One region of the Brevibacillus humidisoli genome, then DNA from elsewhere that is predicted to be linked to it. Evidence: riboswitches for the same ligand, from Rfam matches in the RefSeq annotation. Region 1 holds a riboswitch; each other region holds the start of a gene.
The links. A riboswitch is a leader RNA that binds a small molecule or an ion and turns the genes downstream of it on or off. The one in region 1 is predicted to bind cobalamin.

Region 1 (6,028 bases):
TCTACACCGCGCACGCGATGCACTCCTCTATTCCCCTTTTGTTCGTTCGCGTATAGTACAGACTTTTTAGCCCCTGTCGATTGGCATAAATATAGTATCTGGCCAACTCTCTCGTAGAAATGTCGCTGTTGACGTACAAGATGGTGGAAATCCCTTGATCGATGTGCTGCTGGATCACCGCAATCAGATCAATCAGCTTGAACATGTCCATGTTGTAGGCTGATTTGTAGAGCAGGACATTCTCCTTCGCCAAGAATGGAGCCGGATAGTACGTGGTGGCATTTCCGTACGTTCTGGTTTCAATCTGCTCCACGATCGGCATGACCGAAGAAGTGGCATTCTGGATATAGGAGATGGAAGCGGTTGGCGCGCACGCCAATCGATAGGCATGGTAGAGGCCGTAGGTTTGAATCTCCTCTTTCAGCCGCTGCCAATCCGCTCGTGCAGGAATCGAGATCCCCTCGAATAAAGCGCCCACCTTCTTCGTTCGCGGAGCATACTCCTGTGCAAGGTATTTCGCAAAGTACACTCCTGTCGCATAATCGGATCGTTCAAAACCGGCAAACATCGTCTGCCGCTCTTTGGCGATCAGCATCGACTTTTCCAGACTGTAGAAGTTGACCATCATAAAAAAGGTGTTGGCAAAATCTTTCGCCTCTTCACTTTCAAACGGGATGCCGTTCTTGGCCAGATAGCCGTGCAGATTCATCGCTCCAAGTCCGACCGAGTGCAGCTCAGCGTTGGCTTTCTGCACCCCCGGCGCATTGCTAACACTGGTCATGTCCGATACGGCCGTGAGCATCTCCATGCCGGTGTGGACCGATTCGCGGATCAGCCCCGTTTCCATCACATTGGCAATGTTTAACGAGCCCAGGTTGCAGCTAATATCCCGGCGGATGATGTCCTCTACGCCGTAGTCGTTGATCGTGGACGTCTCCTGTAATTGAAAAATCTCCGTACACAGATTGGACATTTTGATCCGGCCCACCCCTTTTAAGGGGTGCTGTCGATTGGCATTGGAGAGAAAGATCAGGTAGGGATAGCCGCTCTCCAATTGAATCATCGCGATCTTCACCAGCATTTCGCGGGCGCTCATCAGCCGCTTCTTTTTTACATCTGGATGCTGGAGCAATTCGTGATACATCTGATCCAGGTCCATATCGTCAAAGTGCCGTCCGTATGCCTGATAGACGGAATAGGGAGCAAACACATACAGGTCTTCATCTCTCTCAGCCAGTTCAAAAAAGATGGCGGGACAGATCAGGCCGATCGAGAGCGACTGCAAGCGCGACTTTTCGTCCGCATTAATCTTCTTGCTGTCCAACAGTTCATTGGCATCCCAGTGAAAGATATTGATATAGACCGCTCCTGCTCCTTTGCGCTGACCCAGTTGATTCACATAGGAAAACGAATCTTCCAGAATCTTGGCCACCGGCATCACGCCGCTTGATGCATTGGCGATCCCTTTGATCTCTTCTCCTCTCGCCCTTAACTTGCTGAGGTTCAACGCAATCCCGCCGCCCAGCTTGGACAACTGCATGGCGGTTGACAGATTGTAGGTGATGCTGTTGAGCGAATCGTCCAGCTCCAGCAGATAGCACGACACCATTTCGCCACGTCTCGCCTTGCCGGCGTTTAAAAACGTCGGTGTCGCCGGCTGGTAGCGCTGCTCGATCATCGCTGCGGTATAGTTGGCTGCTTTTTTGACTTCTCCCTGTGCCAGATAGAGCGCGACGATGATGATCCGGTCCACATACGTCTCCAGATACTGCTTCTTATCGTTGCTCGTGACCGCATAGTCGCGATAGAATTTGGAGATGGCCATGTAAGAGGAAAACGTAAACTCATAATCATTGACCATGCGGTAGATTTCTTCGATCTGATCTACGCTATACTGGCTCAACACGTCATAGTAGTAATGGTTGTCCACCATATAGGCGATTCTTTCTGCCACGCTGTCGAAGCTGACCTGTGATGAGCTGATTTCCGCTTCGTATACGCGAACCGCCTCTCTGTCTTTGTCCAAATCAAAAAATCCATCTTCCCGGCGGTACACGATCTCATGATTTAACTCAATATGCCGCAAGTTGGTTCACCCTCTCTTGAAAGGTACGCACATCGTGCGCGGTGCCGCTCAATTCAAATTTGCACAGGATAGGAACGCGATACAGCTGTGAAATCACATCGGCGCTCCTGGCGTAGTTCTGTCCCCAGTTTTTATTTCCAGAAGCGGCCACACCCTGGAGATGCCGGTGGTTGCGCCTCAAAAACTGCAAAACATTCATCGGCACTTCGCCATATCCGGTCGTATAGGTAACCAGCACAAATGGTTTTTCCAGTGTGAGAGCCTCGTCTATCTGCGCTGATTTCATCGTAAGTTTCTGGACAAAGCGTCTTACATTTCCCGTCTTGGAATCGTAGACAATGTACAAGGCAGCTACCTCCTGTCATGTAGGCACAAAAATGTAGGCGCAAAATGAAAAGGGTATTTTTACCAAATAGGAAAAGGCAAAAATACCCCAGCGTGCGAAACTGACGTTTGTAACACCTCCCTATCTCCCGTAGGTACATCACAGTGTTGTCAGAATAGGCAGGTCTCCTGGCTCCAGTCTCATCATCATAACAGCCTTCCCGGACGTCTCCAGTGGCGTATTTGTTATGACTCCTCTGTCACAGTGGCGGGACCGCGTCGGAGTTACACCGAACTTCCCTATTAAACCCTGAAGCACGCTTCAAGGTACCTATTCCCACAATATGTAGTTTTAATATAACCAGATTAGATCAATATATAGTGTTGCGTCAAGCTCTTTCTCAGTCTGTGCTTCATTTTCCGATTGTTGCTCTCATATTTTCTACCGGTTACGTCCTGGCTTCACAGGGGCTATACTGGAGGCAGGAGGAGATGCTGCATGAATGATTGGATGTGGAGGGCGATTGCAAGCTGCGATCCTGCTTACGACGGGCAGTTTTATTATGGTTTGGTTACCACCGGCGTGTTTTGCCGACCATCTTGCCGATCGCGGACCCCAAAGCGGGATCACGTCAGGATCTTTTACCACCCGGACGAAGCGCGACAATCGGGGCTCCGTCCGTGCAAACGCTGCCGACCGGAAGAGTTGGACTGGCGCTCTCCTGAAGAAGAGTTGGCCAAAAAGCTGGTCGGTTTGATCACAGACTGTTATCACGAAACGCTTACGCTGGCAGATATGTCACAGCGGCTGTTCGTCAGTCCGTTTTACCTGCAGCGTTGTTTTACGCGCGTAATGAAGATGTCACCGGGACAATATCTGCGCAAGACCAGGATCGAGGCTGCCAAGCAACTGTTGACAACAACGGATACAACGATAACGGAGATTGCCCAGCAAGTTGGCTTCCACAGCAGCGCCCACTTCTCCTCGGTATTTCACCGGGAGACCAGCTGCACCCCGACGGAATACCGACTCCGCTATCGCGAGCCAGAAACGGAAAGGATGGTTCGGTCATAATGATTGCTGCATTTTACCAATCGCCTATTGGGTGGATCGAGATAAACGGCACCACAGAGGCCATCACGGTTGTTCGTTTTGTAGAGCAGGTCCCTGTGGAGAGAGAAAAGACTTGCCTACCTCCGGTGATAGAACAATGCATTTCTGAGCTTAATGAGTATTTTTCCGGAAACAGATTGTCATTTACCGTTCCCCTCTCTGCACAGGGAACCGCGTTTCAACAACAGGTCTGGGAGCAGCTTTGCTCGATTCCCTTTGGAGAGACGGTGAGTTACCGGGAACTTGCCCGTTTGCTTGACCGTGCACAAGCTGTACGGGCGGCAGGTCATGCCAATGGAAGAAACCAACTGGGCATTCTCGTTCCCTGCCACCGGGTGATTGGCAGCAACGGCAGTCTCACTGGTTATGCGTGGGGGATCTGGCGGAAGGAGTGGCTGTTGGCCCATGAGCGGGCTGTGTTGCAGGGAGCCGACATCACGAGCCTGTCTGCCTCTTCACATGGTGTCAAACCAGCCACCGCCGAGCTGCCTGTACTGGGGAACGGGTAATCATACGAGTTTGTTCAAAAAAATCATCTACTGCGCCTACCTTAACAACTTGGATTTTCCACATCTTTCAAGAAGCCCTTGAATACTTTTACTCCTGAGCAACGCAGGATTAACCTTTTCGATGTGACGAATGAACTCATCTGTTTTGTCTAAAACTTCATCGATAAACTCCTGTTTCGTGATCGTTTCCTGCCAGTAGCATATTGATATACAATTCAGAGGTTCCGTTACAATGAAAGAACTGATGTTATCCTCTTCTACTTGTACATGATATACGGTAAGGTCTTCACCTTCTGCAATAAATTCAAACCATGCAAAATGAGCATCGATCGTATTTAAGGCAATGTATTTGTGATGTTGCATAGAAATGACAACCTCGTTTAATAGTCCGAACGAGGCTATGATTTCTTCCTCAAAGAACTCTAGGATTGGGGTTGGAGCATCTGGGTCATACAAACCATAGGTTTTTCCGTTGACATTTATCTCAAATTGTCCGTAGAGAACATTCCCGTATTCACCTTCAAAATCAGCTAAAGTGATTTGACTCAATTCATGGTCTGGGATGTTGGGTTGGTACCTTATGGTAAACATCGCCTCACTCCTTTTATGTTTGTGGGGGACGATTATATTCATCCCCTTACACTTCAATGGTTTAATAACCAAAGTCGGACAAGGTGTATTTATGTGGTCCCCAACCTGTCAAAAAGTGTCAAAAAGAAAAAAAAGAGCCCTTGAAAAATCAAGAGCCCAGACTATAAAATCCATTCTCCTCGAGAGGTGCCTACCAGAACAACCGTATCCTCCTCTGTCAAGCTCACGATCGAGGCCAACCTGTCTAAAGCAGCGATCACGGACGCTGCCGAACGCTCCAGCGGTATCCCCCATGACCTTGCCTCCTCCTGAGCATGGATCGCCTGTTGATCCGACACCGCAATTGCTGTCCCACCGGATCTGTCCACAGCAGCTGCCGCTTGATACGTCACCGTGCCACCGGCAATCGAATGCAAGGATGTATTCCCGGTAAACTGAGCAGTGTACGGCTCCCCGGCAAACACGCGAGTGAGTCGAGGAAATGGTTCGACTGCGATCAGCTTGGGCATCTTCTCGATTTGCCCAATCGCCAGCAGCTCGCAGAATCCTTCATAGATTCCCCAGAGCAAATCACCTCTAGCTGTAGGAACCAGCACATAATCGGGAGCAGAAGCAGCCAGTTCGTAGGCAACGGTCTTGTACCCCTGCACGCCAAATGGATTGCTGCCGACAGGAGGAACCGCGAAGTTCGTCGCTGGGTAGTAACCTTCCTCATAGACCAGTTGCTTCATCTTTTCCCAGCGCGATGCGGAATCCTCGGTTTTGACCAATACAGCTCCCCACTTCGTCAGCGCATGACGCACCTGCGACGATATGTCTCCGGCCATAATCACAGTGCACGACAGGCCCACCTGATGGGCATAGTAGGCCAAGGATACGCCGGCATTGCCGCTGGACGCGATCACCAGCCTGTGCTTCTGTTCGCTGAGGGCATGGGCGATGACCAGCGGACTCATCCGGTCCTTATGAGAGCCGGTCGGATTGTTCCCCTCCTGCTTCAGCCATACTTTGCCGATGCCATACCGCTCGGCCAACTCCGGCAGTTGGACGAGCGGTGTATCGCTTGCTCCACCGTCTGGGTAATCGCTAAACGGGAGGCGATCACGGGCATGCCTGGAGATCTGCCGGTAGCGAACAGTCAAGCTGGCTGGCGCCCCCTCCTGCCGACAGGATAGACACCCCTCCGGATACAGCTGCAAGCTGTACTGATTGCCGCATCGTATACATCTCATCCCTTGTGCCAGTTCGTTCCAGACAACCACTGTTTCCCCTCCCTTCCGATTCTCAGGTAGTAGTTGACCAAGGTTTCTACCCCTTTTGCAAACTGCGCCAACGGCATCTGTTCGTTTGGTCCGTGTACGCCGGAATCGGGCAGACCGAATCCAAGCATGACGACCGGTACGT
Region 2 (6,028 bases), 1.1 Mb from region 1:
CGCGAAGCGGCTGCTCCACCGGACCGAGCTGACGCGTGATCGCTTCCATCTCCCGTTTCATTTGGTCAATCAGTTGGTCCGCTCTCTCTTCCACTCTGAAGATGCGGCCGATATTGCGGATATCTTCGTAAACGTCTTCCACAGTAGGTGCTGTGATGTTGGACGACTCCTGGATGTACGTCTTGATGCCCATCTCTGCCAACTCTTCTACTGTTCCCAACTGTTTTTCGGTAAAGGCGCTTTTCCATCCAGCGTAGGCAAAGTCGGGATTGGCGGCGAGAAACACCTCTTTTGACGGGTACTCGTCGGCGAGCACCGGAACCTGTTCATAGGCCTCCTGATATTCCGGCAAAATCTGATCATCCAGGTAGGCAGTGCCCACCATCACATCTTGCAAGCCCAAGGCAAGCATCACCTCGGTGGCGTGCTGGTTTAGGGCAACCGCCCGCTGGGGAGGGGCGGAATAGGTAATCGTTCGCCCCATGTTGGTCAGCGTCACTTCCGTCTCCTCCGTCTGCTGACCCGAAACAGCAGCCGTCCCATTCGTCACTGCCTGTTCACCTTGACTACAAGCAGCCAAAGCAGAACCCAGCAAGCACAGCATCGCTACCCATATTTTTTGTTTCCACGTATAGATCATTTTGTTCCTCTGTCTCATGTCTTACTTCTCCTCTTGTCATGGTTTCCCGATTCGATTCACGTTGTCAAAAGAACCGCTGTTACCTTTCCGTCAGTGCAAACCGTTCAGCATGGGCGGCCAAATAGACGATGTGCGGTTTCCCTGTTTTGGGATGGACCGTCACTTCCGCCTCCACGCCAAACACGTCCCTAAGCAGTTCGGGCTTCAACACCTGCGCCGGATGGCCTGATGCCGCCAGCTGTCCGCTGTCCATCACAAACAGATAATCGCAGTAAGCCGCGGCAAGGTTCAGGTCATGCAAGGCGGCCACAACGGTCACTTCAAGCGCTCTGACCAGATCCATCAATTGGAGTTGGTATTGAATATCCAGATGGTTGGTCGGCTCGTCCAGGATCAGCCACTTGGCCTGCTGCGCCAGCGCTCTGGCAATCAGCACCCGCTGCTTTTCCCCTCCCGACAGGGTCAACAAACTGCGCTGCGCCGCGTCCAGCATGCCGACCCGCTGCAGCGCCTCTCTGACAATCGCTCGATCCTCTGCGGTATCGGGCTCCAGCATTCGTTTATGCGGGTTTCGGCCCATCAGGACGATTTCCTCTACTGTGAAGTCAAAGTGGACAGGCGTTTCCTGACTGACCACAGCCAGTTGACGCGACACTTGACGGGGCGTCTGCCGATAAAGTTCCTGATCGTCCAGACGAATCACGCCCACATCAGGCTGCAGGACGCGATACATCGTCTTGAGCAGAGTCGATTTCCCGCTGCCGTTTGGTCCGATCATGCCGACGAACTGTCCGGATCGGATAGACAGGGAGATTTCTCGAATAATCGCTTTTTCTCCGACCGAGACGGATACCTGGTCTACCTCCATGCTCATCTGTTTTCCCCTCCGAACGAGTAGCTTGACCGCCGCAGCAGCCAGATAAAAAACGGGCCGCCCGCCAACGCCGTGACGACACCGATTGGCAGTTCCCCGGGAGCCAGCAGCAGGCGGGCCAGTACATCAGCCCAGATCAGGATCACCGCGCCTAGCAGAGCGCTAACCGGCAGCACCCTACGATGATCAGACCCGACGACAAATCGAGCGATGTGCGGGACGATCAGCCCGACAAACCCGATCGAACCGCTGACGGCGACAACCACCCCGATTAGCAAAGAGAGCAGCACGATCAGCCATTTGCGAAAAGCATGGGTGTTGACGCCGAGTGTCGCCGCCGCTTCCTCCCCCATGAGCAAGGCATTGAGCAAGCGATATTGAAGCAGCAAGAAAACCATCCCGCCTGTCACCACCACGTAAGGAATCATGAGGTACTCCCATTTCGCTCCTGCCAAACTGCCCAGCATCCAAAACAGCGCATCGCGAATTCCATGCTCATTTGGGGCAGCCGTGACGATGAAGTTGGTGGCCGCTGACAGAATCATCGAGATGGAGACACCAGCCAGCAACAAACGGGTTGTCTGAATGCTCCCTGCCACCTGGGCCAACAAGTAGACGGCAAGCATCGCGACCATTGCTCCAGCAAAAGCGCCTAGTGTCAGGGCATACGTTCCCAGAAAAGAGAATGCCCCGAAGAGTATCACAAGTGTCGCGGCGACCGATGAACCCGATGAGATGCCCAGGATATACGGTTCAGCCAGAGGGTTACGCACCAACGCCTGGATTGCAGTCCCTACAACAGCCAATCCAGCGCCTACGACCGCGCCTAACAGGACGCGCGGCAGTCTGATCTCCCAGATGATCTGTTCCTGCGGCTTGCTCCAATCCTGTTCAATCAAGTCCCCGAAAATGGGTACATGCGATAACGCAATGTTCCACACGACAGCCGGCTGAATGCTGACCGGTCCAAGCATCACCGCCAATGTCGCCGACAGCAGCAGAAGACAAGTCAGCCCAGTCAGCACCGCTGTAAACCAGAGTGGATGATGACGTAGAGGCAAACCGCGGTCCGCCCTATTGGTTCCTCCTCCAAGCATCAAAAAACCCCATCCAGTCGGATGAGGTTTGGCGTGCGCACGTACTGATGGCAAAAAAGACAGAACGCTCTTTCGCTTCACTCTACAGTACACCTCTCCTTTCCGCGAAGGCATAATGGGTGCGGCAAACTAGGTAGGTCTCCTGGCTTCCGGATCATCGCACTCTTCCGCCTTCCCCGCTAGTGGCGAGTGGCATCGTGGAAAAGCGCTCCCTGGTTACAGTGGCGGGACCGCTCGGGATTTTCACCCGATTCCCTGTTACCCCTTGCTTCTGCAAGGGCACCTAGCTGCTCCTATTCAGTTCGCTATTGTTACGTATTCGGCTCGAAGCCCTCAAATCCTTTTTCCTAAGCAGGTTAGATCTTCGTCAGCGGTGCGACCTGCCGCGCAAACTCAGGCTCAGGTGCCTTCCGCTCTTGTTGAACAGCTTGTGGCTGCTTCAGGGACTGCAGGCAGAGATAGCAAAGAATGCCGAACAGACAGGTGATGATCGCAGAGTGAAGCATTGTAGCGTACAGGTGTAGCTCAAACCAGACAACAAATCCGCCGCTGATCACCTGCAGCGCGACCAGGATGAAAGCCAGCAGACTGGCCACGTAGACGTCCCGCCTCTCCTGCCGGTAGTAACGGAAAGCATAGACCAGCACGACTAACAGCAACAGGAACAGACAGGTAGCTGCCAGTCGGTGGATGAAGTGAATCGCCACTTGACCGGTCAGTTCCGGGATCAACTCTCCTCCCCGACAGAGGGGCCATTCATTGCAACCCATGCTGGAGCCGGTATGCCGCACGTATGCTCCGAGATAGACAACACCGTAGGCGTAGATAGCCACTCCCCAGACCAGATTGCGAAAACGGCGGGAAACCGGCTGCCGTACATATTGATCCCTTCTCTCCCGCTGCAGGACAAACAAAGTAAGCAACAGCACTCCGCTGAACGCGAGCAGAGAGAAGCCGAAGTGCAAGGCAAGCACCGCAGAGGACTGGGGCCAGATCACAGCAGATGCACCCAACAACGACTCCAGGATAATGAAGAAAAGGCCGATCATCGCCAATGCCCGAACTTCCGCATTACCGCGAAACCTTCGCCAAGCAACAATAGAAAAGAGGATCACCACCAAACCGGCCACACCGGTGATGAGGCGGTGCGAGTATTCGATCAGCGATTCCAGCGTATACTCCGGTACCCACTTGCCGTTGCACAGCGGCCAATCGTTGCCACAGCCCATCGCTGAGCCCGTCTTGGTCACCAGCGAACCGGCCAGCATCGTCAAGAACATCATCAGTGTTGCTGATATGGCCAGCCATCTCAGCCACCTCTCACCCCTACCCACGTTGCTTCACCTCGTTCCCTTTCATCCGATTGCAAATCTCCTGGCTCATCGTCCACCTGCTGGTATGACAGCAGTGTCAAGCTTAGTTATACCCACACAATAAGGTGGCACCCGCAATGCCTTGGCCATAGCGGATGCCTGCGATACGTTCCCATCAGCAAGCACCGAGCTTGCCTGCTTTTTCGCTTTTACAACGCACTCACAATAATAGCGAAACAGAGCACCGTCAGGTAAATCAACGAGTAGCTAAACGCCTTGCGCGCCCAGACCAGATCGTCCTCTGCTTTAAAACCTTTCAGCAAGATATATAAATACCCGATGCCGAGGATGAGCGCCGTGGCCAGGTAGACATAACCGAGATTGGCGTACAGCATGAGCAGGAGGGAAGCGGGAACCATCGGCGCGGCATAGTTGAACATCTGCCGCTTTGTTTCCGCAAAGCCCTTCACCACGGGCAGCATAGGGATGCCGCCTGCCCTATATTCCTCGGTCTTCAACATGGCCAGCGCCAAAAAGTGCGGCGGCTGCCAGAGGAACAGGATCAAGAAGAGCACCCACGCCCCCATCTCCACATTGTTCGTAACCGCTGCCCAGCCGATCAGCGGCGGGATGGCGCCGGAGATGCCGCCGATCACGGTGTTTAGCGTAGTTACCCGCTTAAGCGGTGTATAGATCAACACGTAGAAGATGTGACCCAGCAAACCAAGCACAGCGGTCAGAGGGTTGGCAAACAGGGCGAGCACAATCAGCCCGGCAACCAATAGCGCAATCCCGATCGCCAGTGCATTTCGCGGATGGATTCGCCCGGAAGCTAATCCACGATTTTTGGTCCGCTTCATCTTGGCATCCAGTTCTCGATCCCAGTAGTTGTTTAACGTTGCGCCCGATGCAATCACAAATGCCGTTCCCAAAAGCGTTAATACAAGTGTATGCAGCTCCAGTTTGTAACCAAAGGTAAACACAGCCAACCAATAGCCAGTAAACGTGGTAAGCAAGTTGGACAGGGTAATCCCCGGCTTGGTGAGATGCAGATAATCGCTCCACGTAGCCGGTTGCATCTGCCCATCGCTCTCTGCTTCCAAGGAAAGGCTGTCAGATTGGTAAGTAGCCTGCTGATCCATCCTTGCTAACCCCTTTCTGAGGTAAGTCGCACCGGCGTGACAGGTCGTCATCCTGCCTGTCGCCGGAGCATCTATCCTTTGCTCGTGTGTCTGAATAGATACACGTAACAGAGCAGAAAAACACCCGTTCGATACGCCTCTCATTGTAGCGAAATCTAGTCAACGGAGTCAACTTGAGCCCCTCATTGCAGTGCCTTGCTGCCTCCACATCATCTCACCGTAACTGTACCAGAATCAAGTGGTCTGTAGCGACGGCAATCTTGACAATTTTATAACACTGCCGCTCTTGTCAGGCATGTGAAGCAGCATTGGAAATATAAGCCTATTTTCGAGCTGAATGGCACCCTGCCCGGTGGGGACCCATACTGTGATAGTAGTCTACGGGACAGCGGCGGACTAAGATCACGACAATACGGTAAGGAAGGGATAAGCTGTATGGATTTGCAATTGATCATCATTGGTCTGTTTGTCGGTTTCCTCGTCGGTCTCACAGGGGTGGGCGGAGCTGCTCTGCTAACGCCAATTCTAGTGATGTTGGGGGTTCAGCCAACGATTGCCGTAGGAACAGACCTCGTCTACAACTCGATAACAAAAGTTTTTGGTGCCTTGCAACATTGGCGGCAGCGTACAGTCAACCTGCGGGTCGCCATGTACTTCGCGATCGGCAGCGTTCCCAGTGCGATTTTGGCGGTCAACTGCATCCAGTGGATTGAGCTTGTCTATGGCGGCGCTGATCTGATCATCAAAAAAGTGTTGGGGTTTGCTTTGATCCTGATCCCCATCGCGATGATTGTGAAAACGATACAAGATAGGCGGGAACCTCACCCCAACCGCTGGCAGCAGTTGTCTATCTCCGAAAAGAAAAAGATCACGATCACCATCGGTGCCGCTCTGGGCTTCATCGTCGGTCTTACCTCTATTGGAAGCGGCTCGCTGTTTGCGCTTGCCCTGATGTATTTTTT
Region 3 (6,028 bases), 840 kb from region 1:
GTAAATCGGACATCGGGTCGGGAGGTTTGCCAGTGCTGCACGTAGTCAGCCATCCGCTTGATCAGCACTCCTGTAAAGAGAAAGTACGGCAGTACCACCACATGCCGTGCCCCCAGCTTGAGGCAGCGTTCCATCCCCTCATCAAAGCTGGGAAACGTAACCCCCATAAAAGCCGGCTCCACCCATTTCGCCTTGCTGCGCTCCCAGAACAGGCGAGCCATCTTGTAGATGTCGCTGTTGGCGTCCGGATCGCTGCTGCCTCTGCCGACCAGCAGGACGGCCAGCTCTTGTTCGCGCCGCTCCTCGCATTGCTCCACTTCATCAAGACGTGCTTCCAGAATTCCCAGCACCAGCTCGTGAATGCCCACCGGACGTCCATATGTAACGGGCACATCGGGGTGCTTTGTCTTAAACTCATCCAGCGCTGCAGGGATGTGGATCTTCGCGTGGCCAGCGGAAAACAAGATGATCGGAATCACCACGATCCGGGTTGCTCCCCTGCTTAGACAGGCCTCCAGTCCGCTGTAGACGTCTGGCGGTTCAAACTCTAGAAAGCAGGTCTCCACAATCGGTGCTTCCACTTCGTCAACCAGCGAGGCGACGAACTGCCTCACTTCCTCATTGCCTGCGGCATCCTTGCTGCCATGGCCGACAAACAACACTGCCTCCATCTTCCCAACCTCCTCCTTTTTTCTCCCTAGGTGCCGCATACGGCGTCTTCGATCTTCACGGCGGTCATGTCCCGATAGGCAAAACCTTCAATCTCGCCGACGCGCTTGAAGAACTTGTGAAAGCGTTCGTTGGGAAACGCCTCCTCGCGATACCTGGTGACGATCCGCTCCAACAGCGGCACAATCTCCTCTGAGGGAATCCCTTCTGCCACCGGGACACCGGGATGGGCATTGCGGCCGACAGACTTGGCTCCCAGGAACAAATCAAACGCACCCTTGCGATAGACGATGCCGATATCCTCTTTTACCGCGCCGTAGCAGGCCATCCCGCATCCGTTGACACCCAGCTTCAATTCCTTGGGCGCCTGTAGCCCGCCCATCAGCCGGTTCAGCTCTTCTGCGTACGGAATCGCATCTTTCTTTTCGCCGTCACAAAAATCGCAGGCCTTGATCTGTACCACGTCACCTACCGGCATCAAAAGCAGTCCAGCCTCTCGCAGCTGCGCTGTGATCGCGGACGGATCTTCTGTCGGAATCCGCAAAATCATCTGATGATGAGGCGTATACTCGATCTCGCCCTTGTCCCCAGCCACTTCAGCCAGCAGCACCATTTGCTGGGGTGTCCATTTTTTATTCACCACACCTGGGCTGACCGCGCACTCAAAGATCGACTGCTGCCGAAATGCGGGAGTAGATGGGGAAATCGGTGCGACCGTGCTGGTCGCCACCGCGCTCCCGTGTGCCTGCTGCAGCGTCATCAACGCCTCTGCGGCCCAGTCATAAGGAGTGCGTGATCCGACGTGCAGATCGACTGCACTTGTGCGTTCATCGTTCGAACGATCATGGACCGTCCGGGAGATACTCGAATGCTCCTCAGTCGAATGGACGTCAATCATGCGGTTCTCTCCTGACCGATCCTCAGTCGAAGGGCCGTCGTCTGAACGGTCTCCAAGCGCCCATGGCTCGTTCTCCTTGCGCAGCCGCTCATGCGGTTTGAGCGGCTGTTCGTCCGCCGTCAGCGTATACTTTCGCTGATAGCCGCGAGGTGTGATCATTTTGCCGTCGTAGACAAACGTAGACTCATTGCCGATGATCACAGTCGTCAGCATGCCGATGTCGTGGTCCAGCATCTTTTCCAGCGTCGTCATCACGACATGCTCCCGCTCCCGGTAAGCGCTTTTGACGATCCCGACAGGAGTATCGGGGGAGCGGTACTTGAGCAGGATCTGCTGTGCTTCCACGATCTGCCGCGTGCGTCGGCCGCTCTTTGGATTGTAGAGAGCAATCACGAAATCAGCCTGCCCAGCCGCATCGATCCGCTTGGCAATCAATTCCCACGGTGTCAGATGGTCACTCAAGCTGATCGTGCAGGCATCGTGCATCACAGGTGCGCCTAACAGAGCAGCGCAGGAGTTGATCGCAGAAATGCCGGGAATCACTTCAACGGCCACTCCCTCGGCTTCGATCCACCCCTGTTCAACCAATACCTCGTAGATCAAGCCGGCCATCCCATAAACGCCTGCATCACCACTGGAGATGACAGCTACTTTTTTGCCCATCTCCGCCTGGCGCACCGCTTCCCGCGCCCGACTCACTTCTTCCGTCATGCCAGTGCTGACCACTTTTTGATCCGTCAACAGCCCGCTGATCAGCTCCACATAGGTGGTGTAGCCGATCACGATCTCGCTTTCCTGTATCGCGTCCCGAGCCCGTTTCGTGATATGTTCGAAACTCCCCGGTCCAAAGCCGATGACAAACAGTTTTCCTTTCATCTGTACACTCCTCTCCGTTTTTGTTTATCTAGCCTGACTCTGCTCCCGTTCCTTACGTTGCTCGCTATCGTTTTATCAGAGACTCCCATCGACTGGCCGGGATGCTGATCCAACCGGCATTAGGCAGGAGGCCAACCGATAGTCCGCACATCTGACCGATGCATTTGATCACACTGCCGTGGGTAATGATCAGCAGCCGTTCTGCAGGGTAGGCGGCCGCCAGGTGGAATAGTCCCTGCCGAATCCGCTCTCTCACTTGCGCCATCTCCTCGATGCCATACGAACCATCCATGATTTCCTCCACATCTTGGATCTGCTCGTCTCGACGCAGTTCATCTGCCGTTTTCCCTTCCAGAGGTCCAAATGACCGTTCCTGCAACTGGGGCAGCATCACGATCGGCACCCCTATCATCTCCTGTGCGATACCGGCTGATTGTCTGGCCCGCCTCAGCGGACTGGAGACGATCCGCGAAAACGGAGGGCTCTGCCGAAGCAGCTTGCGACATGCCTCTCTCACCTGCTCTTGGCCCGTCTCGTTCAGTCCGACATCCTGCACACCTTGTAACCGCCGCTCCCGGTTCCAATCGGTCTCACCGTGCCGCATCACGATCCAATCCATCTATGGTCATCACCGCCAGTCCTTTGTATCTATAGGATGATTCCCGGGCTTTGATCATGCGGTTTTTCACCATGCCGTTTTTCCCTGGGCCGGAATCAGGGCAGCCATTTATCCGCGGCTACCAGCAGCAGCAGGGCTACCGCTTCTGTCGACTCGATCAAGGCTCCGTAGGCGTCGCCGGTGTATCCACCCAACCGTCGGTGGATATAGGTGGAGAACCAATAGAGATAGAGCAGCGTCAATAAAAAGACGAGCATGTTCTGGTAGCCCACTGCCCACCAGCCAACCGACAGCACCGCTATACTGCTGACAAGCAGATGCCCTGTACCAATCCCCTCCCGCAGCCTGCTGCCGATCCCATCCTGGGTCAAGTAAGGCCAGTGGCGAATCGCGATTAGCAGATGCGTACGAGCGATTGCAGGGACGATTACCAGGCACGTCTGCAGATTGAGTGACAGCAGCTCGTATATGGCTGCGCCTTTTACCAGCAGCAGGGAAAGAGCGGCCAGAACACCCATCGCCCCAACCCGGCTATCCTTCATAATCGTCAGCACTTGTTCCCGTGGTCTGCTGCTGCCTAGGCCATCCGCCAGATCCATCCATCCGTCCAGGTGCAAGCCCCCGGTTATGTAAATCCAAAAGATGAGGGTTAGTACTGCTGCAAGATGATCGCTTAAAAGCAACTCGGAAAACCAGTTGCCCCCCCACAGCAGGAGACCGATGATCGCTCCAACCAGCGGGTAAAAAACCGCACTCCTGGACCAATCTGCTTCTTTCATCGGGTAGCGAGGTACCGGCAGACGTGTCAGAAAAGAGATTGCTTGAAAAAATGCTCCCATCTCTCCTCCTCCTCCTAGTTGCCGTCCCTAAAACTCAATGCCCTTAACCGCCGGCACTCCTTCATCGTAGTAATGCTTAACCGGGTTCATTTCCGTGACGAGATCGGCGATGTCGACAATCTCCGGTTTGGCTTGGCGACCGGTAATCACTAGGTGCATGCCATTTGGGCGATTTCGGATCAGATCCAATACGTCTGCCAGCGGCAGCACATCATCGATCGGGAAGCGCTCAATCGCCAGCGCGTTGTTCAACTCGTCGAGGATGACCAGGTCGTACTGCCCCCCCATCACCTTTTCCTTGGCCAACTGCCAGCCTTTTTCCAACGCTGCACGGTGCTCCTGAGGTGTCTTCGTCCAGGTAAATCCCACTCCTGTCTGGCAGATTTCAATCCCCAGTCGATCAAAGACGAGCTTCTCCCCGTAGGTTCGCTCCGGCGATTTAATAAACTGGATCATCAGTACCCGCTTGCCGCGTCCCGCGGCCCGTACCGCCAGTCCCAGCGCAGCCGTCGTTTTTCCTTTGCCATCGCCGGTGTAGACCAACACCAGTCCCCGCTCCTTATCCGGCCTGCTCATCAGACTCCTCCTCCTGCAGTAAGTAAAAAGAACCGGCTCCATCGCTGTGTGTTGACAGCGAAAGCCGACGCTTTGCTGATGCTCTCAACTTGTTTCGTTATGCAAACAACAGATGCATTGGCAAACAAACAAAAAACGCTTTGGCTCCTATGGGAACCAAAGCGCGGACAGCATGCGTGACAATCCTCACCTTTCCTTTGACCCGAAGGAAACCAGTGACACATACAAACAGGCAGGTCTCCTGGCTCAAGGATCATCGTCTACCTTATCCTTCCCATCGCCGGCAGCGACAGTGGATGCATCATTGCGCAAAGGAAGACTCCTCTTTTACAGTGGCGGGACCGCGTTGGATTTGCACCAAACTTCCCTTTTAACCTCATCTGCTGCCGTCCGTTCGGTACAGATGAGGACCTGTTTGCTTTTTATGCAATTGTTCCAATCCAGTGACAAGTTCTTGCTTTAATAATAACAAAAGCGGGACAGGATGCAAGGAAAAAGCTGTCTGCCAAGACCATTACAGCCTGCGCTCACCCGTACCACTGCAGCTTAACGTCCAAATACCGAATCTCATCATTCCACTGGGGGCGGAAAAACTGACATAGGCGGGCGGTTACGTCGGAATCTCCGTTTACTTGCCAACAAGATAAAGGTAATCAGACTGTGAGCAGTGAAAATCCCCACTAGACTTTGCATGAGAAAGGCAATGTCAGGCGTGAAGAGAGAGACGGACTTCCAGGGAATTTGGCTGCTATAGACAAACAACGGGATTAATCCGATCCCCAGAATGGCAGAAAGGACGCCAACAGACAGCCATATTTGATAAGAGATCATTTTATTTCGAATGATTCCTACGCAACTAAAGATAGAACCGACCACAAGGAGTACAGCAGCACTCAAGAGCACCCATTGCGTTGTGTGATTCATTTTCGATAATTCTGGATTTTCCCCGTTCATAATAGAAGTGAATTCCTTCCATCATACTCAAATAGGGTACGGCTTCAAATTCGTGGTATTTATTGGTCAAGAGAACAGCGCCGTAGTCTTGTTCGCTCTCCGAATCTCCTGGTAAGTATAATCATTTCAACCTATGCGTATAGATTGTACAAATAAACGGATACCTGGAGGAAAGATGCTGCGAAAAGGTATCGCGATCGTAATTGGCTGCCTTTTGGTGGGGACTGGAGTCAATCTGTTTATCTTGCCCCACAAGTTGATGGATGGCGGAATCATTGGAATCGGTCTGTTAGCGAAATACTACTTCTCCTGGCCTCCCGGATTGGTGATGATTTTGGTCAGTTTACCGATTTATATGCTCGTCTTTGTGTATGACAGAAGGTTATTCTACAATAGCTTTCACGGAATGTTGCTTTCCTCCTTTTTTATTGACTGGCTAAGTCCACTCCGTCGGATGCATGAGTTTCCGATTCCGTTTTCAGCGGTGGCAGGCGGAGTTTTTATTGGAGCGGGGATTGGCATTATGCTAGCGTTTCAAACGAATACGGGGGGTACTGATCTGTTGGCTCAGTTCTTGGCAACGCGTCTGAACATACC

Region 2: it holds a riboswitch for cobalamin, as region 1 does, so the genes downstream of both, LOK74_RS17445 (FecCD family ABC transporter permease) here and nrdI (class Ib ribonucleoside-diphosphate reductase assembly flavoprotein NrdI) in region 1, are expected to answer to the same signal.
Region 3: it holds a riboswitch for cobalamin, as region 1 does, so the genes downstream of both, cobO (cob(I)yrinic acid a,c-diamide adenosyltransferase) here and nrdI (class Ib ribonucleoside-diphosphate reductase assembly flavoprotein NrdI) in region 1, are expected to answer to the same signal.

The regions. Positions count from the first base shown of each region.
Region 1 covers NZ_CP087263.1:4,625,494-4,631,521, reverse strand. Annotated here, with positions in the region: gene nrdE (class 1b ribonucleoside-diphosphate reductase subunit alpha) at 2-2,086, opposite strand; gene nrdI (class Ib ribonucleoside-diphosphate reductase assembly flavoprotein NrdI) at 2,073-2,432, opposite strand; cobalamin riboswitch at 2,573-2,760, opposite strand; gene LOK74_RS22645 (bifunctional transcriptional activator/DNA repair enzyme AdaA) at 2,910-3,485, shown strand; partial or broken gene LOK74_RS22640 (methylated-DNA--[protein]-cysteine S-methyltransferase) at 3,485-3,934, shown strand; gene LOK74_RS22635 (hypothetical protein) at 4,070-4,624, opposite strand; gene LOK74_RS22630 (threonine synthase) at 4,786-5,886, opposite strand; gene LOK74_RS22625 (dipeptidase) at 5,853-6,028, opposite strand, start outside.
Region 2 covers NZ_CP087263.1:3,565,266-3,571,293, forward strand. Annotated here, with positions in the region: gene LOK74_RS17435 (ABC transporter substrate-binding protein) at 1-658, opposite strand, end outside; gene LOK74_RS17440 (heme ABC transporter ATP-binding protein) at 720-1,514, opposite strand; gene LOK74_RS17445 (FecCD family ABC transporter permease) at 1,511-2,611, opposite strand; cobalamin riboswitch at 2,727-2,913, opposite strand; gene LOK74_RS17450 (COX15/CtaA family protein) at 2,968-3,894, opposite strand; gene cyoE (heme o synthase) at 4,134-5,066, opposite strand; gene LOK74_RS17460 (sulfite exporter TauE/SafE family protein) at 5,502-6,028, shown strand, end outside.
Region 3 covers NZ_CP087263.1:560,090-566,117, reverse strand. Annotated here, with positions in the region: gene LOK74_RS02740 (sirohydrochlorin chelatase) at 1-671, opposite strand, end outside; gene cobJ (precorrin-3B C(17)-methyltransferase) at 698-2,443, opposite strand; gene LOK74_RS02730 (histidine phosphatase family protein) at 2,508-3,062, opposite strand; gene cobS (adenosylcobinamide-GDP ribazoletransferase) at 3,158-3,901, opposite strand; gene cobO (cob(I)yrinic acid a,c-diamide adenosyltransferase) at 3,929-4,477, opposite strand; cobalamin riboswitch at 4,692-4,907, opposite strand; gene LOK74_RS02715 (YitT family protein) at 5,607-6,028, shown strand, end outside.